2 linked regions of the Prosthecomicrobium sp. N25 genome follow. The protein of the gene in region 1 binds, or shares a complex with, the protein of each later gene. Links are inferred from orthologs where the notes say so. Each region holds a gene or a part of one and is shown on either strand. Other genes may lie near its edges. The genes, in order: dapF and WBG79_RS18770.

Region 1 (9,110 bases):
CCAGGATGCCGAACCAGATCGCGACCTCCTCGGTGGTCAGTCCGAAGTCGAGGGCGGACACCACGGGGAAGAAGATCGGCAGCGTCAGCAGGATCATGGCGAGCTCGTCCATGACGGCGCCGAGCAGGATGTAGCTGAGGAGCAGGAGCGCCACGACCGCCAGGGGCGCGAGGCCGAGGCCGGTGATCCATTCGGCGATCGCGGTCGGCAGCTGGGACAGGGCCAGGAAGGCGTTGAAGACCTCCGCGCCGAGCAGGATCATGAAGATCAGGGCGGAGGTCTCGGCGGTGATGCGGAGGCTTTCCAGGAAGCCCGGGCCGTCGAGCCTGCGGGTGCCGAAGCCCACCGCCAGCATGGCGGCGGCGCCGACCGAGGCGCCCTCCGTCGGGGTGAAGATCCCGCCGTAGATGCCGCCGAGCACCACCACGGCGACGACCAGCGTCGGCCAGACCGCGCGCAGCGCCGGCCAGCGCTTCTCGCGCGGAACGGGCGCGTGGGCAGGGCCGGCCGCCGGGTCGCGGCGCACCAGGACGGCGATGACGAGGCAGTAGAAGGTGGTCGCCAGCAGGCCGGGGATCAGGGCCGCCTGGAACAGCTTGACGATGTTCTGCTCGGTCGAGATCGCGTAGACGACCAGGATCACCGAAGGCGGGATCAGGATGCCGAGGGTGCCGCCGACCGCGATGGTGCCGGTGGCGAGCGCGTCGGAGTAGCGGTAGCGCCGCAGCTCCGGCAGGGCGGCGCGGCCGAAGGTGGCCGTCGTGGCGACCGAGGAGCCGCAGATCGCCCCGAATCCCGTGCAGGCCCCGATGACCGCCATGGCGAGGCCGCCCCGCCGGTGCCCGAGCCAGGCGCTGGCCGCCGTGAAGAGGTCGCGGGCGAGCCCGGAGCGCTCTGCGACGGCGCCCATCAGGACGAAGAGGGGCACGACGGAGATGGTGTAGTTGGCGAAGAGGAAGTAGGGCGTCGTCTTCATGTAGGCCAGGAAGGCGGCGCCGCTCGTCAGGTGGACGTAGCCGGCCGTCCCCACGGCCAGCATGGCGAGCCCGACCGGCATGCGGATGCCGATCAGAACCAGCATGGCGACGAAGCCGAGAAGCGCGGAGGCCGTCCCGCTCATCGGCCGCCCCGGATCGCCATGACGGCGGTCGCGGCCGCGGTCACGGCGAGCAGGGCGAGCAGCACGGCGGAGGCCGCGACGGCATAGCCGGCCTGGATGCCGAGCACCATGGAGGTGGTCCCGGTCCGGAAGGCCTCGGCGGCGCCGACGAAGAGGCGCCAGGCCATCAGGGCGACCAGGGCGGCGAGGACCAGGTCCCACAGGCCGTCGAGCGTGTTGCGGACGCGCGCCGGCAAGGCGTTCGTGAAGGTGTCGACCACGATGTTGCCGCGCCGCGCCTGGCAGTAGGGCAGGAAACAGAAGGCCGCCAGCGCGGTGCCGATCTGGACGAGCTCGAAATCGCCGTCGATGCCGCCGCCCGTCGCCCAGCGCTTCAGGACGCTGGCCGTCACGGCGAGCGCGATCAACACCGTGAGCGCGCCGCCGGCCACGGCCGTCCACCGCGCCAGCGGGCCGAGGACGGGTCCGGCGTGGCGGACCTCCGGAGCCTCGACCGGCGCGGCGGCGGGATCAGACATCGTATTTGGCGAGGGTGGCGCGGACGTCGTCCAGCACCTTCGCGCCGTCGAAGCCCTTGTCCTTCGATCCCTTCACCCAGGCCTCGATCACCGGCTCGGTGGTCTTGCGCCAGCGGGCCGCCTCCTCGGTCGTGAGGGTCGTGATGGTGTTGCCGCGCTTCTTGACGAGCTCGATCACCGGGATGCCCGCCTCGTCCCAGACCTGGCCGGCCATGCTGGCGGCGACCTGGCCGGAGTTGTCGTCGATCACCTTCTTCAGGTCCGCCGGCAGGCCGTCGTACCGGGTCTTGTTCATCGCGAGGATGAAGGTGGCCGTGTAGAGGGTCGGCGAGCCGGGGATCTCGGTGTGGTTCTTGACGAGCTCGTGGACCTTGATGGCCGGGACCACCTCCCAGGGCACCACGGCGCCGTCGATGACGCGCTGCGCCAGCGCCTCGGGGACCTGCGGGATCGGCATGCCGATGGCGTTGGCGCCGAGCGCCTTCAGGGCCTCGCCGGCGAGGCGGGTCGGGAAGCGCAGCTTGAGGCCCTTCAGGTCCTCGAGCGTCTTCACCTCCTTGTTGGAGTGGATGAGGCCGTGGTCGTGCGCCCAGAAGCAGATCGGCTTCACCTCGCCGAACTCCTGCGCGAGGTTGCGGTCGGCGAAGTCCTGCAGGGCCTTGGAGTTCACGATGGCGCGCCGCGCCGCCGTGAAGGGAAGCTCGAAGGCCTCGATGCGCGGGAAGCGCCCGGGCGTGTTGCCGGGCAGCGTCCAGACGAGATCGGCGACGCCGTCGCGGGCCTGGTCGTAGAGCTGGGGCGGGGTGCCGCCGAGCTGCATGGACGGGAAGATGTCGATCTTGATCCGGCCGCCCGATTCGCCCTCGACCTTCTTCGCCCAGGGCGCCAGGAACTTGGCATGGCCGTTGGAGACCGCGGGCAGGAAGTGGTGCATGCGGAGCGTGACGTCGGCGGCGCGTGCCCCCGTCGGCCGAAGCACGGCCGGCATGGCGATCGAGGCGGCGGCGGCGCCGAGCAGGCGGCGGCGGTTGAGCATGGTTTCCTCCCGAGGTCGGTCCCGGGTTCCCCCCGGGTTCGGAACGGATCAAACCGTTTCAATTGCAACGAGTCAAGCGCGCACTCGCGGTGAACTACTTATGCCTCTCCGGCCGACGAAGGGGAGAAGGCGGGCCGCCGGTCAGCGCTCCAGCCCTGCGATGGCGCGGGCGAAGTCGCGGGCGTCGAAGGGTTCCAGGTCGTCGATGCCCTCGCCGACGCCGATGTAGTGGACGGGGAGGCGGTGCCTGGCCGCGATGGCGACCAGGATGCCGCCCCGGGCGGTGCCGTCGAGCTTGGTCATGACCAGGCCGGTGACGCCCGCGACCTTGCCGAAGATCTCGACCTGGTTCATGGCGTTCTGGCCCGTGGTGGCGTCGAGCGTCAGCAGCACCGTGTGGGGCGCCTCCGGGTCCTGCTTCTTCAGCACGCGCACGATCTTCTCGAGCTCGGCCATCAGCTCGGCCTTGTTCTGGAGGCGGCCGGCGGTGTCGATCACGAGGACGTCGCGCCCCTCGGCCTTGGCCTGCTTCAGGGCGTCGAAGGCGAGGCCGGCGGCGTCGGCACCGGGCTCGCGGGCGATCACGGGGGCACCGGTGCGTGTGCCCCAGATCCTCAGCTGGTCGATGGCGGCGGCCCGGAAGGTGTCGCCAGCGCAGAGGATCACGGACCGGCCGGCGCGTGTCAGCTCGGCGGAGAGCTTGCCGATCGTGGTCGTCTTGCCCGTGCCGTTGACGCCGACAACCAGGATCACGTGCGGCTTGCGGGCCGGGTCGATGGCGAGCGGCGTGGCGACCGGGCCGAGGACCTTCTCGACCTCGCGGGCCAGCACGTCCCGCACCTCCTCGTCGGTGATCTCCTTGTCGAAGCGGTCGCGCCGGAGCGCCTCGGTGATGCGCATCGCCGTGTCAAGGCCAAGGTCGGCCTGGATCAGCACGTCCTCGAGTTCGTCCAGGGTGGCGGCGTCGAGCTTGCGCTTGGTGAAGATGGCCGTGATACCGGTCGTCAGCGAGGACGAGGTGCGCGACAGGCCGGTCTTCAGCTTCGTCCACCAGGAGCCCTTCGGTCCGGCTTCGGCGGCTCCGGCCGGGGCGGCCGGCACGGCGACGGGCGGGGGGGCGACGGGCGGTTGGGCGACGGGCGGCGCCGGAACCGGCGGCGGCGCGACGGGTTCCGCCTCGGGCGGAGGGGCCGCCTCGGCCAGGGTCCCGGCCGGCGGAGCGTCCGGGACGGCCTCGGCCGACGCCTCGCCGGCCCCGAAGAGGCGCTTCCAGAAGCCCGGTTTCGCCTTGTCGTCGGTCATGCGGCCTGGTCCAGGGTGGCGGTCAGGGCCCGGTGGGTATGGCCCGTGATGCGGGCGCCCAGGATCGCGCCGGGCCGACCCGCTCCTGCTGGAACCTCGCAGAGCGTGAAATGCTCCGTCCGCCCGAGGCCGTCCTTCTCGACGAGCACCTGCCGGAACCGGCCGACCTCGCCCGCGAGATGGGCGGCCAGGGCCGCCTCGCCCCGTGTGCGCAGCCGGGCCGCACGCTCCTTCACGACCGCTCGGTCGACCTGCGGCATGCGGGCGGCCGGGGTTCCGGGGCGGGGCGAGAAGGGGAAGACGTGGAGGTGGGTCAGCCCGCACTCGTCGACGAGCCGCAGCGAGTTCTCGAACATCGCCTCGGTCTCGGTCGGGAAGCCGGCGATCAGGTCGGCGCCGAAGACCACGTCCGGCCGGATGGCGCGCACGCGGGCGCAGAACGCGATGGCGTCGTCGCGCAGGTGCCGACGTTTCATGCGCTTGAGGATCATGTCGTCGCCGGCCTGGAGCGACAGGTGGAAATGCGGCATCAGCCGAGCCTCGGCGCCGATCGCCTCGACCAGCTCCTCGTCGGCCTCCACCGAGTCGATCGAGGAGATGCGGAGTCGCTCGAGGTCCGGCACGTGGCGGAGAAGCTGGGCGGCGAGGTGGCCGAGCTTCGGCCGGCCGGGCAGGTCCTGGCCCCAGCTCGTGATGTCGACGCCGGTCAGGACGATCTCGGCATAGCCGTTGCCGACCAGGCGCTTGACCTGCTCGACCACGGCGCCGGCCGGCACGGAGCGGGAGTTTCCCCGGCCGAACGGGATGATGCAGAAGGTGCAGCGGTGGTCGCAGCCGTTCTGCACCTGCACGAAGGCGCGGGTGCGTCCCTCCAGCCCCTCGATCAGGTGGCCGGCCGTCTCGCGGACCGAGAAAATGTCGTTGACCCGGACCTTCTCGCCCTCCTCCAGGCCGAAGCCGGCGAGCCCACGCCAGGTGTCGCGCTTCAGCTTGGCGTCGTTGCCGAGCACCAGGTCGACCTCCGGCATGGCGCCGAAGCTCGCCGGCTCGACCTGGGCGGCGCAACCGGTCACGACGATGCGGGCGCCGGGGCGCTCGCGACGGGCCCGGCGGATCGCCTGGCGGGCCTGCCGCACGGCCTCGCCGGTGACCGCGCAGGTGTTCACGACCACCAGGTCGGCGAGGCCGGCGGCCTCGGCCTCGGCGCGGATCGTCTCGGACTCGACCGTATTGAGCCGGCACCCGAAGGTGAGGATGTCGACGCTCACTCGGCGGCCCTCCCGGCCGCGGCGGCCCTCCGGACCGCGGCGACTTGCCCGATCGGGGCGGGGTCGCGGCGGACCGCGAGGGTGTCGCGGTCGATCGTGCCGGTGTACTCGGTCTCGACCGCGCCGGTCATCATCACGTGATTGTCCTCGGGGCGCCAATGGATCAGGAGGTCGCCGCCCGGCAGCGTGACCCGGACCCGGCGCCCCGTCCTGCGGGTGCGCGCCGCCGAAACCGCCGCCGCGCAGGCGCCGGTGCCGCAGGCGCGCGTCAGGCCGGCGCCGCGTTCCCAAACCTTGAGGATCAGGGACTCCGGTCCGGTCACCTGGGCGAGCGAGATGTTGGCGCGCTCGGGGAAGATCGGGTGGTGCTCCAGCATAGGGCCGATGCGGCCGAGGTCGTAGGCCTCGACGTCGTCGACCCAGAAGATCGCATGGGGGTTGCCCATGGAGACCGCCGAGGGGGAGTGCAGGATCGGGGCGTCGATCGGGCCGACCTGCAGCTCGATGGCGCGGGTATCCGCGAAGGGCTCCGCAAGCGGAATCTCCTGCCAGCCGAAGCGGGGCTCGCCCATGTCGACGGTGATCATCTCCGGCTCGCCGGCGTCGGAGGCATAGAGCAGGCCGGCCCGGGTCTCGATCGTCGCCCTGGCGCTGCCGCTCTCGTCCATCAGGAGCCAGGCGACGCAGCGGGTGGCGTTGCCGCAGGCGGCGACCTCGGAACTGTCCGAATTGTGGATGCGCATGAAGGCGTCGGCACCGGCCGGGGACCGCTCCAGGGTGATCATCTGGTCGAAGCCGATGCCGGACTGCCGGTCGGCCAGGCGCAGGATCTCGTCCGCCGAGAGATTGACGGGCGAGCAGCGTGCGTCGAGCACGAGAAAATCGTTGCCGAGCCCGTTCATCTTGCGGAAGGGGAGCGTGGCCGCCATGGCGGTCTGCCTCGAAACGGTGGAAAGCTGAGGGTACATATGGCGAAAGACGGCGCGGATTGCCAGCGCGACATGCCCGGGAGCAGCCAAGCGATGACCGACATGGAGTTCCACCCGGCGGCGCCCGGCGCCAAGCCCTATCACGCCCCCCAGGCTCCGTCCGACTGGGTCATGGGATTCCTGCCGCATGTCCGGCCCGGCGGAACCGTGCTCGATGTCGCCTGCGGGACTGGCCGGCACGTGGCGGCTGCCCTCGCGGCGGGCCTCCAGGTCGTCGCGGTCGATCGGGACGCGACCGGGCTCGCCGCCTTTTCGGGAGATCCGCGCGTGACCGTCGCGGTGGCGGACCTGGAGGACGGGAGCCCCTGGCCGCTCGGCGACCGGCGCTTCGCGGGCGTGGTGGTGACCAACTACCTGTTCCGGCCGATCCTGCCCGCCATCGCGGGCGCGGTCGGACCGGACGGGATCCTGATCTACGAGACCTTCGCGCGCGGCCAGGAGCGGCACGGCCGTCCGAACCGCCGGGAATTCCACCTGCAGCCGAACGAGCTGCTCGGCCCGGCGCTGGCGGCCGGGCTCGTCGTGGTCGCCTTCGAGCATGGCGAGATCGCCGGACCGTTCTGCTCGGGCGGGGTCGCCAAGATCGTCCAGCGCATCGCCGCCGTCGGGCCGGAGCATCCGCTCGCCTTCGAGCGGCCGCTCGCCCTCGCGCCGCGGGCCTGAAGCGGAACCGCAACGGCGGGATGGTTCAGCTCGACGTCGGGATGCGCCATTCTTCCGACGCGTTCGCGCCCGATTCTCTCGTCGGGACGCCTCCCGGGATCCGTCGGGCCCGGAGATCCATCCGGAGTGATCCATGCCGTCATCGACGAAGCCCGCCCTCGCCGCCGCCCTGCTGACGCTCGCCCTCGCGGGTTCCGCCGTCGCGCAGGACCAGAAGCCCGCCGAGGCGCCGCCGCCCGCGGCCCAGCCCGCCGCGCCCGCCCAGCCGGGGGCGCCCGCCCAGCCCGACGCCGGAGACGTGACCGTGGCGGTGCCGGTCGACGTGACCCTGACGGCCCGGCCGGTGCTCTACGTGACGGGCAAGTCCAACTGGGACGATGCGGAGGAGAGCCTCGGCCAGTCGCTCAACGCCATCTTCTCGGCCATCGGAAAGGCCAACCTGAAGGCGGCCGGGCCGGCGATGATCGAGTATCTCGACTCGGGCGACGACGACTTCCAGTTCAAGGCCATGGTGCCGATCGAGAAGGCGCCCAAGACGGCCCCGTCGAAGGACGTCAAGGTGGGCGAGAGCCCGGCCGGGCCGGCCCTGAAGTTCGTCCACCAGGGCTCCTTCGAGGATCTGGAGGAGGTCTACAACCGGATCGACGACTACCTGGTCTCCAAGAGCCTCTCGATGAAGAAGGTCTACGAGGAGTACGAGACCGACCCGGTGACGACCGCGCCCGACAAGATGGTGACCAACATCTACGTGGTCACCGAATAGCCGGCGCGCCGCCGGCCCGCAGCACGGCGGGGAGGATCGCCAGGGCCGCGGCGGCGAGGCCTGCGCCGGCCAGGAAGGTCGCGGCGGGGCCCCAGCGATCCCAGAGCAGGCCGGCCAGGACGCTCGCCCCGAGGGTCGCGAGGCCCGTCGCCAGGTTGAAGAGGCCGAAGGCGGTGCCGCGGACGGCGGCCGGGGCGGCCCCGGCGACCAGGGTCGCCAGGACGCCCTGGGTCAGGCCCATGTGCAGGCCCCAGACGACGATGCCGATCGCCAGGCCGGGGAGCCCGTCCGCGACGGCGAGGACGACGTCCGCGACGGCGAGGAGCGCGAAGCCGCCGGCCAGCATGCCGGCAGGCCCGAAGCGGTCCTGGGCGAGGCCGGCCGGGTAGGAGCTCGCCGCGTAGGCGAGGCTCATCAGCGCGATCACGCCCGGGGCAAAGGCGAGCGGGAGCCCGGCCTGCTGGGCGCGGACGACCAGGAAGGCCTCGGAGAAGCGGGCGAGCGCGAAGACGGCGCCGAGAAGGACGACGAGGCCGTAGGGCCGGCCGAGGCGGGCGATGTCCGCGGCGCGGATCGGCGGGGGCCGGGTCGCCGCGGCGCGGTCGCGGGCGGGCTCCTCGACGCCGAGGAAGAGGATGGCGACGGCGACGAGCGCGGGCAGGACCGCGAACCAGAGCACGGTCCGGATGTCGTCGAGGAGCAGCATGAGGCCGATCGCCAGGACCGGTCCGACCGCCGCGCCGACCGTGTCGAGGGACTGGCGGATGCCGTAGGCTGCGCCGCGGATCTCCGGCGGCGTGACGTCGGCCACCAGGGCGTCGCGCGGGGCGCCGCGGATGCCCTTGCCGATCCGGTCGGCGAAGCGGGCGAGGAACACGGCCCCGACGCTGTCCGCCAGCGGGAAAAGCGGCTTGGTCAGGGCGGCCAGGCCGTAGCCGGCGAGCGCCAGGGCCTTGCGGCGGGCGAAGCGGTCGGAGATCCAGCCGGAGAAGACCTTGACGATCTGCGCAGTGGCCTCGGCGACGCCTTCCAGGATGCCGAGCATCGTCGCGGAAGCGCCGAGCACGCCGACCAGGAAGACCGGCAGCAGCCCGTGGATCATCTCCGAGGAGACGTCCATGAAGAGCGACGTGAAGCCCAGGGCCCAGACCGTGCGGGGGATGCGGGGGCGGTCCGACATGGCGTCCGCCCCCTGCCCGTTCAGGCCGTCCGGATATCGACGAAGTGCCCGGCGATGGCGGCCGCGGCGGCCATCGAGGGCGACACGAGGTGCGTGCGGCCCTTGAAGCCCTGGCGGCCCTCGAAGTTGCGGTTCGACGTGGAGGCGCAGCGCTCGCCGGGCTCGAGCCGGTCGGCGTTCATGGCGAGGCACATGGAGCAGCCCGGCTCGCGCCACTCGAAGCCGGCGGCGGTGAAGATCCGGTCGAGGCCCTCGGCCTCGGCCTGGGCCT
Region 2 (9,117 bases), 610 kb from region 1 along the record:
ATCCCCGGCCAAGCGTCGACAGCGCAAGCCGTGACCACCGGCCACAGGAGGACCCGCAGAGCTTCCCGCGCGACCCGCCTCACCTCCGCTTCACCCCATCGACCACGCGATGACCATCCGAATCGGTCGGCCCCGCGTCCGACCGCCCCGTCCCGAAGGTAATCTGCCCCCCAATATGGTCAAATGAGGGTTGGAGCGCTCAGCCGACCCGCATCGCCGGTTCCCGGACCGCAGCCGCGGGGAGCCGCCCCGCACCGGTCCAGGCCCCGTATCCGAAGCGCTCGAAGTCGGCGGCGTAGTGATTCCGGATCCGGGCGAGGCAGTCCGGTCCGACATCGGCCCGGACGTCGGCCCCGACATTGACCCGGTCGGCCGAAGGCGGACGCGGCAGGCCGAGCACCTCGGAGATCCGAGAGATCACCGGCGCAAGTCCGTCCTCGTATCGGAACACCTCGGTCCCGGGCTCGACGAAATTCACCTGTGGCCGGAGGTGATTGTCCTTCACGTAAGGCTCCTCGCGGGAGCGTCGGAGGAAGAAGTCGAGCCAGATGGCGAAGTCCGGGATCGCCACTCCGGCCGCCAGCACGCTGCGCATGTGCATGCGGTATTCGCTGAGGATCCGGTCCACCGGGTGCCGGACCACCGTGACCCTGAGGTCGAAGTAGCCGTCCGCGAACAGGTGCCGCACCGCCTCGGCATGGAAATGTTGCGGCGAGCAGGGAAATCGATGGGGCGACGTCCCGTGCAGTTGTGTCGAGAGAAGGCTTACTCTCACATCGGTTTTACGGAATGCGTTCGCAATTGCCGTTCCTCCCGTCTTCGGAATATGCATGAAGAGCACATTGATTCCCTTACGGGACATGATGGGCATTGCGCTGTCCTGCCGAAGGTCATGCGTCAGACCACGCAGGAATACTTCATGAGATCCTGACGTTAGGTAAATTTCACAGAGGTCCCCGCCGACTCCGGAGGGGGCGACGGGTCCAGGGGCCCCCTCAGTCCTCCGGATCCCGCCCGAACCCGTTGGCGCGGAACGTCGCTTGGATCTCCCGCCAGGGCCGTCCCGGCAGGCCGGTGGCCGGCGCGTCCGCCTTCGGCAGCGCCGAGAGCGTTTCCTGGACGGAGTGGTAGCCGAGGGCCCGGTACACCTCGAACTGCTCCTCGGAGAAGAACTGGTCGGCCGTGGTCTCCTGCGGAAACGCCGGGTAGCGCTTCTCGTAGTCGAGCATGTAGATGCGCTCGTCCCCGGTGAGCACGGGCTTCAGATACAGGATGTAGCCCGTCTTCTTGGGCAGGACGGCTCCGGTGGCCGGGTCCTGGCGCTCCGGGTAGAGGATCTCGCCGAACATGCCGTGGGCCCAGTCCGGGCTCCGTTCGTCCGATCCGCCCGCCTGCTTGCGGGCCGCAGCGAGGTCGGCGATCTCCCGGACGGGCAGGCGCAGCCGGACCCCGAGGTCCACGCGGGCGAAGAGCTCCAGCGCCACCAGGGACGAGAAGGCCAGCCCGGGGTCGCACTCGGCGTCGGCCACGACGATCAGGTCGCAGCGCCGCTGGAGCAGCGAATAGAGCCCGAGGTTCTCGATGTGGCCGCCGTCCGACAGGTTCACCTTGGGACGCGTCTCGTCCAGGAGCCCGAGCAACTCCAGGGCGCTGTAGCCGAACCGCCAGTCGCTGAGCAGGCCCGTCCGGATCGCCTGGGGCTGGACGACGGTCTTCGGGTTCGTCGCCCAGTAGCTGAGGCGTATGTTGAGGAGCGCGAGCGTCGGCGCCAGCAGGGCCCGCCCGATCCGCCCCATGGCCGGCGCCACGGCCGCGCCCGAGATCGCCACCGCCGTGGCCAGGTCGAGCGTCGGCTCCTTCGCCTCGTAGTCCGAGGTGCGCGCGAACCCGGTCGCGCTGCTGCCGACCACGTCGGGCGTGAAGACGAAAACGTCCGCGTTGCGGCCCCGGCGGTTCTCCTTCTCCGACCCCTGGATGTTCACGGCGGCGTTGATGATCGGATAGGGGCGGGCGGCGGCGAGCGAGGACAACAGAACGCCTTTCCCGTCCTTGCCGCGATAATTGAACGCCTCGCCGAGGCGATCGCGGTAGAGCCGATGGAGCGAGTTGGCGTTCTCCGAGAAATACGCGCTCAGCCCGAAGAGCGCGGCTCCGACGACCATGAACGTCAGGCCGGCGGCACGGCCCGTCGGCAGCGGAAAATCACCGATCCTGGCCGTCTGGTCCGTCACGCCCAGGCCGATGATGACCGTCCACAGGTAGGCGAGATAGATCATGGCCGGCAGCGCCGCAGCCGCGGCGATGAGGGCGGCCGCACCCGCGGCCTGCTGGGGGATCGCCTTCCAGCCCGGCTTCGCGAGCGTCGATTCCAACAGCCCGAGGATCGGCTTCCACGTCGCGGCCACACCGGCCGCGGCGGCGGCCGCGGCCGACACGAGCCGCGTCAGATCGAGGACGCCGTTTCCGGACGGAGCCAAATAGCGCAGCGCCAGCCGGAGCGCCGGATCCTGCATCTCCACGAGGGCAGTGCCGGCGACGACGATCAGGAGCCACTTGGTCCGGATGGCACCGGGCGACGAAGTCACGGGCGTGTCCAGGTCCCTCGACGCCCCTCCCGCTCGCGAGGCGGCGATGGCCCAGCCGACCAGCCAGACCACCGTGAGGGCCGCCAGGGTCTTGGTCAGCACGTAGTCCGTCCCGAACACCGAGAACAGGGAGGGACTGCCCAGGAGCGAGACCAGGAACGATTTCGTCAGGTCCTCTTGGCTGGGGTCGGCGAGGAGCGTCAATCCGGCCGCGAGGAAGACGAGGCTCGCCACCACGACCGCATTCACGGCCAGGCCGCGCAGGATGATCCCCGCGGAGACGACCAGGTCGCCCCATCCATTGGGCATCAGGTAGCGGCACTTGTCGCGGATGGCGCGCACGGCCTCGTTGTCGGCCACGTCCGACGGCGGCAGGTCGTTTCCCGGGGTCGCGGCGGGGGGCGCCGCCGGGGGCGATGGGTCGGCCGGCGCGCCGGGTCCTCCTTCGGGGGGCGGGGCAGCGGGCGGCGCGGGGACCGCGACGGCATTCCCCGGGGCCGCCGCGACCACCGCCGCATGGACGCCCGGGACGGTCCCGACGGTCGCGCCGCCGGTGCCGAACGGGAAGCCGCCGCCCCGATGCAGGGCCGCCGTCAGCGCCGCCCCGATGTAGCCGCCGCCCGACACCATGGACAGGTAGTCGATCCGGTCGAAGGCCTTGCGGTCCGCCAGGGCCTGCAGCACGCCCAGCCCGAACGCCGCGGAGCGGATGCCGCCCCCGGAGAGCGCCAGGCCCGCGACCGGGTTCTCGAAACCCCGGTCCGGACGAACGGGCCTCGCCGTGGCGTCCGCTTCGGGCGGCGGTGCCTCCTTCGGGGGCCCGGCGGCGGCGGCCTCGGCCGTCTTCCGGCGTCTCGACCGGGCGGGCGCCGGGGCCGGCTCCGGCAATCGCGCCCGGGCATCCTGGATCTGCTTCCTTTCGCCCGCGAGCACACGACTGAGCGTGAGGGGGCCGGCGTCGGCGCCGCCGGACGTCGCGCCCTGGTCTCCCGAACCGCCGGTCTCCGCCCGCCCGCCGGCCGGCCCCTTGTCGCTGCCGATGTCCGTCATGGTTGGCCTCCCTGGCGAGATGATCGCTCAGGTAGTTCGGCGCCGCAAGCGGCTTCGCGCGTCGCCACGGCCGTCCCTCAGGCCCGGTGGTAGGGGTGCCCGGAGAGGATCGTGATGGCGCGGTAGATCTGCTCGGCCAGCATCAGCCGGACGAGCTGGTGGGGCCAGGTCATCGCCCCGAAGGCGAGGAGGAGGTCGGCGCGGGCGCGCAGGGCCGGGCCGTGGCCGTCGGGACCGCCGATCGCGAGCACCAGGTCCGCCGTGCCCTGATCGCGCCGGGCGGCCAGGAAGGCGGCGAAGTCGGCGGAGGAGAGCATCCGGCCCGTCTCGTCGAGGGCCACCAGGGCGGCGCCGTCCGGCACCTGGGCGAGGAGGGCCGCGGCCTCCTCGGCGCGCCGATCCTCGGCACGGGCGGACCGGCCCTCCGGGATCTCCACGAGGTCGAGACGGGACAGGCCGAGCACGCGGCCGCTCTTGGCGGCGCGATCCATATAGCGGTCCAGGAGCCCCCGCTCGGGACCGGCTTTCAGGCGACCGACCGCCGCTATCCGGAGTCGCATGGACGATCCTCCGTCGGGACGGCGGGTATCGAGAACCGGCTCGGCCTCAGGCCTGGGTCGCGCGGCCGGTCGAAGGCTCGACCTGCCACATCTTTTCCAGGTTGTAGAAGCCGCGCACCTCGGGCCGGAACACGTGGACGATCACGTCGCCCGCGTCGACCAGCACCCAGTCGCAATGGGGCAGCCCCTCCACGCGCAGGTCGCCGTGGCCGGCGTCCTTGAGGTCGCGGAGGAGACGGTCCGCGATCGCGCCCACATGGCGGTGCGAACGCCCGGAGGCGACCACCATGGTGTCGGCGAGCGAGGACTTGCCCCGGATGTCGATGGAAACGATGTCCTCGGCCTTCGACTCCTCGAGGCTCGCGAGGACGGCTGTTGCGAGATCGTCGGCCCGGATCCCCTCGGAACCCGGCGTCGGCGAGGGACGCGTCTGGCGGACGGTCGCCGCCTGCGTCTCGATTGCCATGGCCAGTTGCGTGATCTCCTCGATCATGCGGCCTCGTCGGCGACGAGACCGGCGGTTCTGCTCCCGCAAGACAAAGATAGGAGCGGAGAATTAACGGTTTCAAGACGGATGTGGTTTCCGGCCGCCGAATCCGGTCCGAATTCCGCATGCTGCGGCGCGGCGGAGCCGGCGTGACGGATGCCGCCGGATGGGCTATCGATCGGGGACCGAGCCCCGTCGAGCCGAGGACCGCCCGTGACCCCGGAAGAGTTCCAAGCCCTGCCGTACCGTCCCTGCGTCGGAATCATGCTCCTCAACCGGAACGGGCTCGTCTGGATCGGTCGCCGCGCCAACGAGGGCCTCGTCGAGCACACCGCGCCCGGCCACGAGTGGCAGATGCCCCAGGGCGGCATCGACCCGGGCGAGGATCCGGTCGAGGCGGCGAAGCGGGAACTCTGGGAGGAGACCAACGTGCGCACCGCGACCCTGATCGCGGAGGCGCCGGACTGGTACGCCTACGACATCCCGCGCACGGTGGTCGGCGAGCGCTGGCGCAACAAGTGGCGCGGCCAGACCCAGAAGTGGTTCGCCTTTCGCTTCGAGGGCGAGGAGAACGAGATCGACATCCTGAACCCGCCGGCCGGCGAGCGCGAGTTCGCCGAATGGAAGTGGGAGCGGATGGATCGCCTGCCCGAGCTGATCATTCCTTTCAAGCGGCCCGTCTACGAGAAGGTGGTCGAGGCCTTTCGTCCTTTGGGAGCATGAGACCCGCCATGAGCAGCAATCAGGACTTCGAAGCCCGCCTCGACAAGCTTGCCGAGGTCGCCGTGCGGGTCGGGCTCGGCTCCGTGGCCGGCCAGGAGGTCATGATGACCGCCCCGCTCGAGGCGGTGCCGCTCGCCCGGCGCATCACCCACCACGCCTACAAGGCCGGCGCCACCCTGGTGACCGTGCTCTATTCCGACGACGTCGCCACCCTGGAGCGCTTCAGGACCGCGTCGGACGAGAGTTTCGACAAGGCCGCCGGCTGGCTCTACGAGGGCATGGCGAGCGCCTTCCGGTCCGGCGCCGCGCGCCTCGCCATCGTGGGCGAGGACCCGACCCTGCTCTCCGGCCAGGACCCCGCCAAGGTCGCGCGCGCCAACCGGGCCCGCTCCACCGCCTACCGCCCGGCCCTCGACCTGATCGCCCGCTCGGCCATCAACTGGACGATCGTCTCCGCCGCCACCCCGGCCTGGGCCCGCACCGTCTTCCCGGACCTGCCGGAGGACGAGGCCGTCGCCCGCCTGTGGGACGCCATCTTCGCCGCCTCGCGCACCGACGGCCCCGACCCGATCGGCGGCTGGGCCGAGCACAACCGCCTCCTCGCCGAGCGCACCGGCAAACTCAACGCCAAGCGCTTCGCCGCACTTCGCTTCAAGGGACCGGGCACCGACCTCGAGGTCGGCCTCTGCGACGGCCATCGCTGGGCCGGCGGGGCCGGCAAGGCCGAGAACGGCGTCACCTACAACGCCAACATTCCGACCGAAGAGGTCTTCACCACCCCGCACCGTGACCGCGTCAACGGTCACGTCAGCGCCACCAAGCCGCTGAGCTACCAGGGCACCCTCATCCGCGACATCGCGGTCCGCTTCGAGGGCGGCGCCATCGTGGAGGCCCGCGCCGCCACGGGCGAGGACGTCCTGAAGAAGGTCCTGGAGATCGACGAGGGGTCCCGCCGGCTGGGCGAGGTCGCCCTCGTCCCGCACGCCTCCCCGATCTCGACGAGCGGCCTCCTCTTCTACAACACCCTCTACGACGAGAACGCCGCCAGCCACATCGCCCTCGGCCAGGCCTACGCCAAGACGGTGGAGGGCGGCGCCGAGATGGACCCCGAGACCCAGATCCGCCACGGCATCAACTCCAGCCTGATCCACATCGACTGGATGATCGGCTCCGGCGAGATCGACGTCGACGGCGTGAACCCGGACGGCACCGTCGAGCCGGTCATGCGCAAGGGGGCCTGGGTGTAGGCGGGGCCCTGTCGCTTTCGGGCCAGCCGACGGCGGGCCCGATCGCACGCACCGGACCTCACGCGTGCATGCTTCCGGAAAATCGGGAGGCCTGCTCCATGAGCCGCATCCTCGACACCGCCCGCGCCCGCGGGGCGCTGGATCCGATCCTGCTCGACCGCGCCGAGACGAGGACCGAGGCGCCGCCGCTCGGCCTCGACATCGCCGCGCGGATCGCCGAGATCGACGAGCCGAGGCTCCGGCGCGACAGGCTGGCCCGGCTCAGGGCCGAACTGGCGGCACGCGACTACGCGGGCGCGCTCCTCTCCGACCCGATGAACATCCGCTACGCCACCGGCGCGCGCAACATGGCGGTCTGGACCATGCACGCGCCCGGCCGCTACGTCTTCGTGGCGACGGACGGCCCGGTCGTCCTCTTCGAGTTCGGCACCACCCGGCACCTCTGGGACGGGCTCGGCCCGGTCGACGACCTGCGCACCTCCATTCCCTGGTTCTATTTCCTCGCCGGCCCGCGGACGCAGGAGAAGACCGAGCTCTGGGCGAAGCAGGTGATCGGCGTCATGGACGAGTTCGGCCGCTCCAACCGGCGCCTCGCCGTCGACCGGTGCGAGCCCTGGGGCGCGCAGCGGCTCGTCGACGCCGGCATCCGCCTCTTCGACGCCCAGGAGCCGCTCGAGATGGCACGGCGGATCAAGACCCCCGAGGAGCTGAAATGCATGCAGCTCTCCGTCGACGTCTGCGACATCGCGGTCGAGCGGATCCGCAAGGCGCTGCGGCCGGGCCTCACCGAGAACCAAGTCTGGAGCATCCTGCACGAGACGAACATCGCGCATGACGGGGAGTGGATCGAATGCCGCCTCCTGGCCTCCGGCGAGCGCACCAATCCGTGGTTCCAGGAATGCGGCAACCGGGTGATCGAGGCCGGCGACATCGTCGCCTTCGACACCGACATGGTCGGCCCCTTCGGGTATCTCGCCGACATTTCGCGCAGCTACGTCTGCCCCGACAGGCGGCCGACCCCGGACCAGCGCCGGCTCTACGAGATCGCCCAGGAGCAGGTGCTGACCAACATCGAGCTGATCCGCCCGGGACTGGGCTTCCGCGAGTTCTCGGAGCGCTGCTGGTCCGTGCCGGAGGCCTTCGTGCCGAACCGCTACATGATGATGATCCACGGCGCCGGCTTCGTCGACGAGTACCCGACCGTCGCCTACCTGCAGGACTACGACGACTGGGGCTACGACGGGATGTTCGAGGAGAACATGGTCGTCTGCGTCGAGAGCTACATCGGCGAGGTCGGCGGATCGCAGGGCGTCAAGCTCGAGCAGCAGGTGCTCGTCACCGCCAACGGCGCCGTGCCGATGTCGAAGTCGCCCTTCGTGGACGCGATGGAACCCTGAGGACCCGGATCCGGGGCCCCGCTCACGCCACCGCGGCGGCCGCCCCGTCCGAGGTCGCCAGCGCGCGTCCGACCGCCTTGCGGATGTCGGCGAGGCTGAAGGGCTTCAGGACCACGTCGCGCACGAGGTGGTCGAGCCCGTGGGCGCGCTCCCGCTGGTCCGCATAGCCGGTCATCAGCAGGATGGGCAGGTCGGGGAAGTCTCGCGCGGAGTTGAGGGCGAGCGCGATGCCGTCCATCACCGGCATCTTGATGTCGGACACGATCAGCGCGAACTCGCCCTTCTCGCGGTGCAGCACCTCGAGCGCGGTCGCGCCGTCCTCCACGGGCAGTACGCTGTGGCCGTCGAACTCGAGCGCGCGCTTCACGAAGGCGCGGACCGAGTCGTCGTCCTCGACGAGAAGTATGCGCGCCATGATCGGCTCCTGTCGGCGCGAATCAGCCCCCGTCAACTACATAACCGATGTACGGCAATTCGCGAAAGGCGTGGGCGGCGTCCATTCCGTAGCCCACGACGAAGCGGTCCGGGCACACGAAGCCGACGAAATCGGCCTCGATCGCGGCCGCGCGCTTGCCCGGCTTGTCGAGCAGGACCGCCACTCCGACCCGCGCCGCCCCGCGTTCCGCGATGGTCTGGCGTGCGAAGGCGAGGGTGCGGCCGGACTCCAGGATGTCGTCGACGACGAGCACGTTGCGGCCCGCCACCGCGGTTTCGATGTCGCGGATGACGGTCACCACCCCCGAGGACGTCGTCCCCGCCCGGTAGCTCGACAGCGACATGAAGTCGACCTCGGGCGAGATGCCGGCGAAGTAGAGGGCGCGGATCAGGTCGGCGGCGAAGACGAAGCTGCCCTTCAGGACCGCCACCACCAGCACGTCCTCGACGAAGCCCGCGCGGCGAATCTCCTCGGCGAGCGCCGCGTTGCGGGCCGCGATCTCAGTGGCCGGGTAGAGGGTCTCGATGCGGCGGTTGCGAATGGTTTCGGTCATTGGCGGCCTGGCGGCTCCTGCGCTCGGAGAAGCGGATCTGGACGTCCCGGGCGTCGTCGGGCGGCGCGGCGAGCTTGGT

What was found.
Region 2: the proteins of dapF (region 1) and WBG79_RS18770 are in contact, whole or in part, in a solved structure (PDB 5YGU), measured with the Escherichia coli proteins. The link is inferred for Prosthecomicrobium sp. N25 from one-to-one orthologs.

What each region holds. Positions count from the first base shown.
Region 1 is NZ_JBBCAT010000002.1:224,205-233,314, forward strand. What follows is about bases 4,208-6,961. They hold dapF (diaminopimelate epimerase), read right to left. Parts: upstream 6,174-6,961; coding sequence 5,241-6,173; downstream 4,208-5,240. Other genes in these bases: mtaB (tRNA (N(6)-L-threonylcarbamoyladenosine(37)-C(2))-methylthiotransferase MtaB), read right to left, coding at 4,208-5,244; WBG79_RS15885 (class I SAM-dependent methyltransferase), read left to right, coding at 6,267-6,896. In the rest of the region: WBG79_RS15855 (TRAP transporter large permease), read right to left, coding at 1-1,120; WBG79_RS15860 (TRAP transporter small permease), read right to left, coding at 1,117-1,638; WBG79_RS15865 (TRAP transporter substrate-binding protein), read right to left, coding at 1,631-2,674; signal recognition particle-docking protein FtsY, read right to left, coding at 2,816-3,976; more of mtaB, read right to left, coding at 3,973-4,207; WBG79_RS15890 (GyrI-like domain-containing protein), read left to right, coding at 7,030-7,659; WBG79_RS15895 (MFS transporter), read right to left, coding at 7,649-8,839; leuC (3-isopropylmalate dehydratase large subunit), read right to left, coding at 8,860-9,110. UniProt on the Escherichia coli protein: Involved in the succinylase branch of the L-lysine biosynthesis and in the biosynthesis of the pentapeptide incorporated in the peptidoglycan moiety. Catalyzes the stereoinversion of LL-2,6-diaminopimelate (L,L-DAP) to meso-diaminopimelate (meso-DAP).
Region 2 is NZ_JBBCAT010000002.1:839,759-848,875, reverse strand. Bases 3,890-6,650 are described here. They hold WBG79_RS18770 (RNA pyrophosphohydrolase), read left to right. Parts: upstream 3,890-4,895; coding sequence 4,896-5,405; downstream 5,406-6,650. Other genes in these bases: WBG79_RS18765 (aminopeptidase), read left to right, coding at 5,414-6,650; rsfS (ribosome silencing factor), read right to left, coding at 4,242-4,688; rlmH (23S rRNA (pseudouridine(1915)-N(3))-methyltransferase RlmH), read right to left, coding at 3,890-4,195. Outside these bases: WBG79_RS18790 (sulfotransferase family 2 domain-containing protein), read right to left, coding at 200-871; WBG79_RS18785 (hypothetical protein), read right to left, coding at 996-3,635; more of rlmH, read right to left, coding at 3,713-3,889; more of WBG79_RS18765, read left to right, coding at 6,651-6,652; WBG79_RS18760 (M24 family metallopeptidase), read left to right, coding at 6,751-8,049; WBG79_RS18755 (response regulator), read right to left, coding at 8,072-8,464; hpt (hypoxanthine phosphoribosyltransferase), read right to left, coding at 8,487-9,038; WBG79_RS18745 (DUF3426 domain-containing protein), read right to left, coding at 8,986-9,117. UniProt on the Escherichia coli protein: Master regulator of 5'-end-dependent mRNA decay.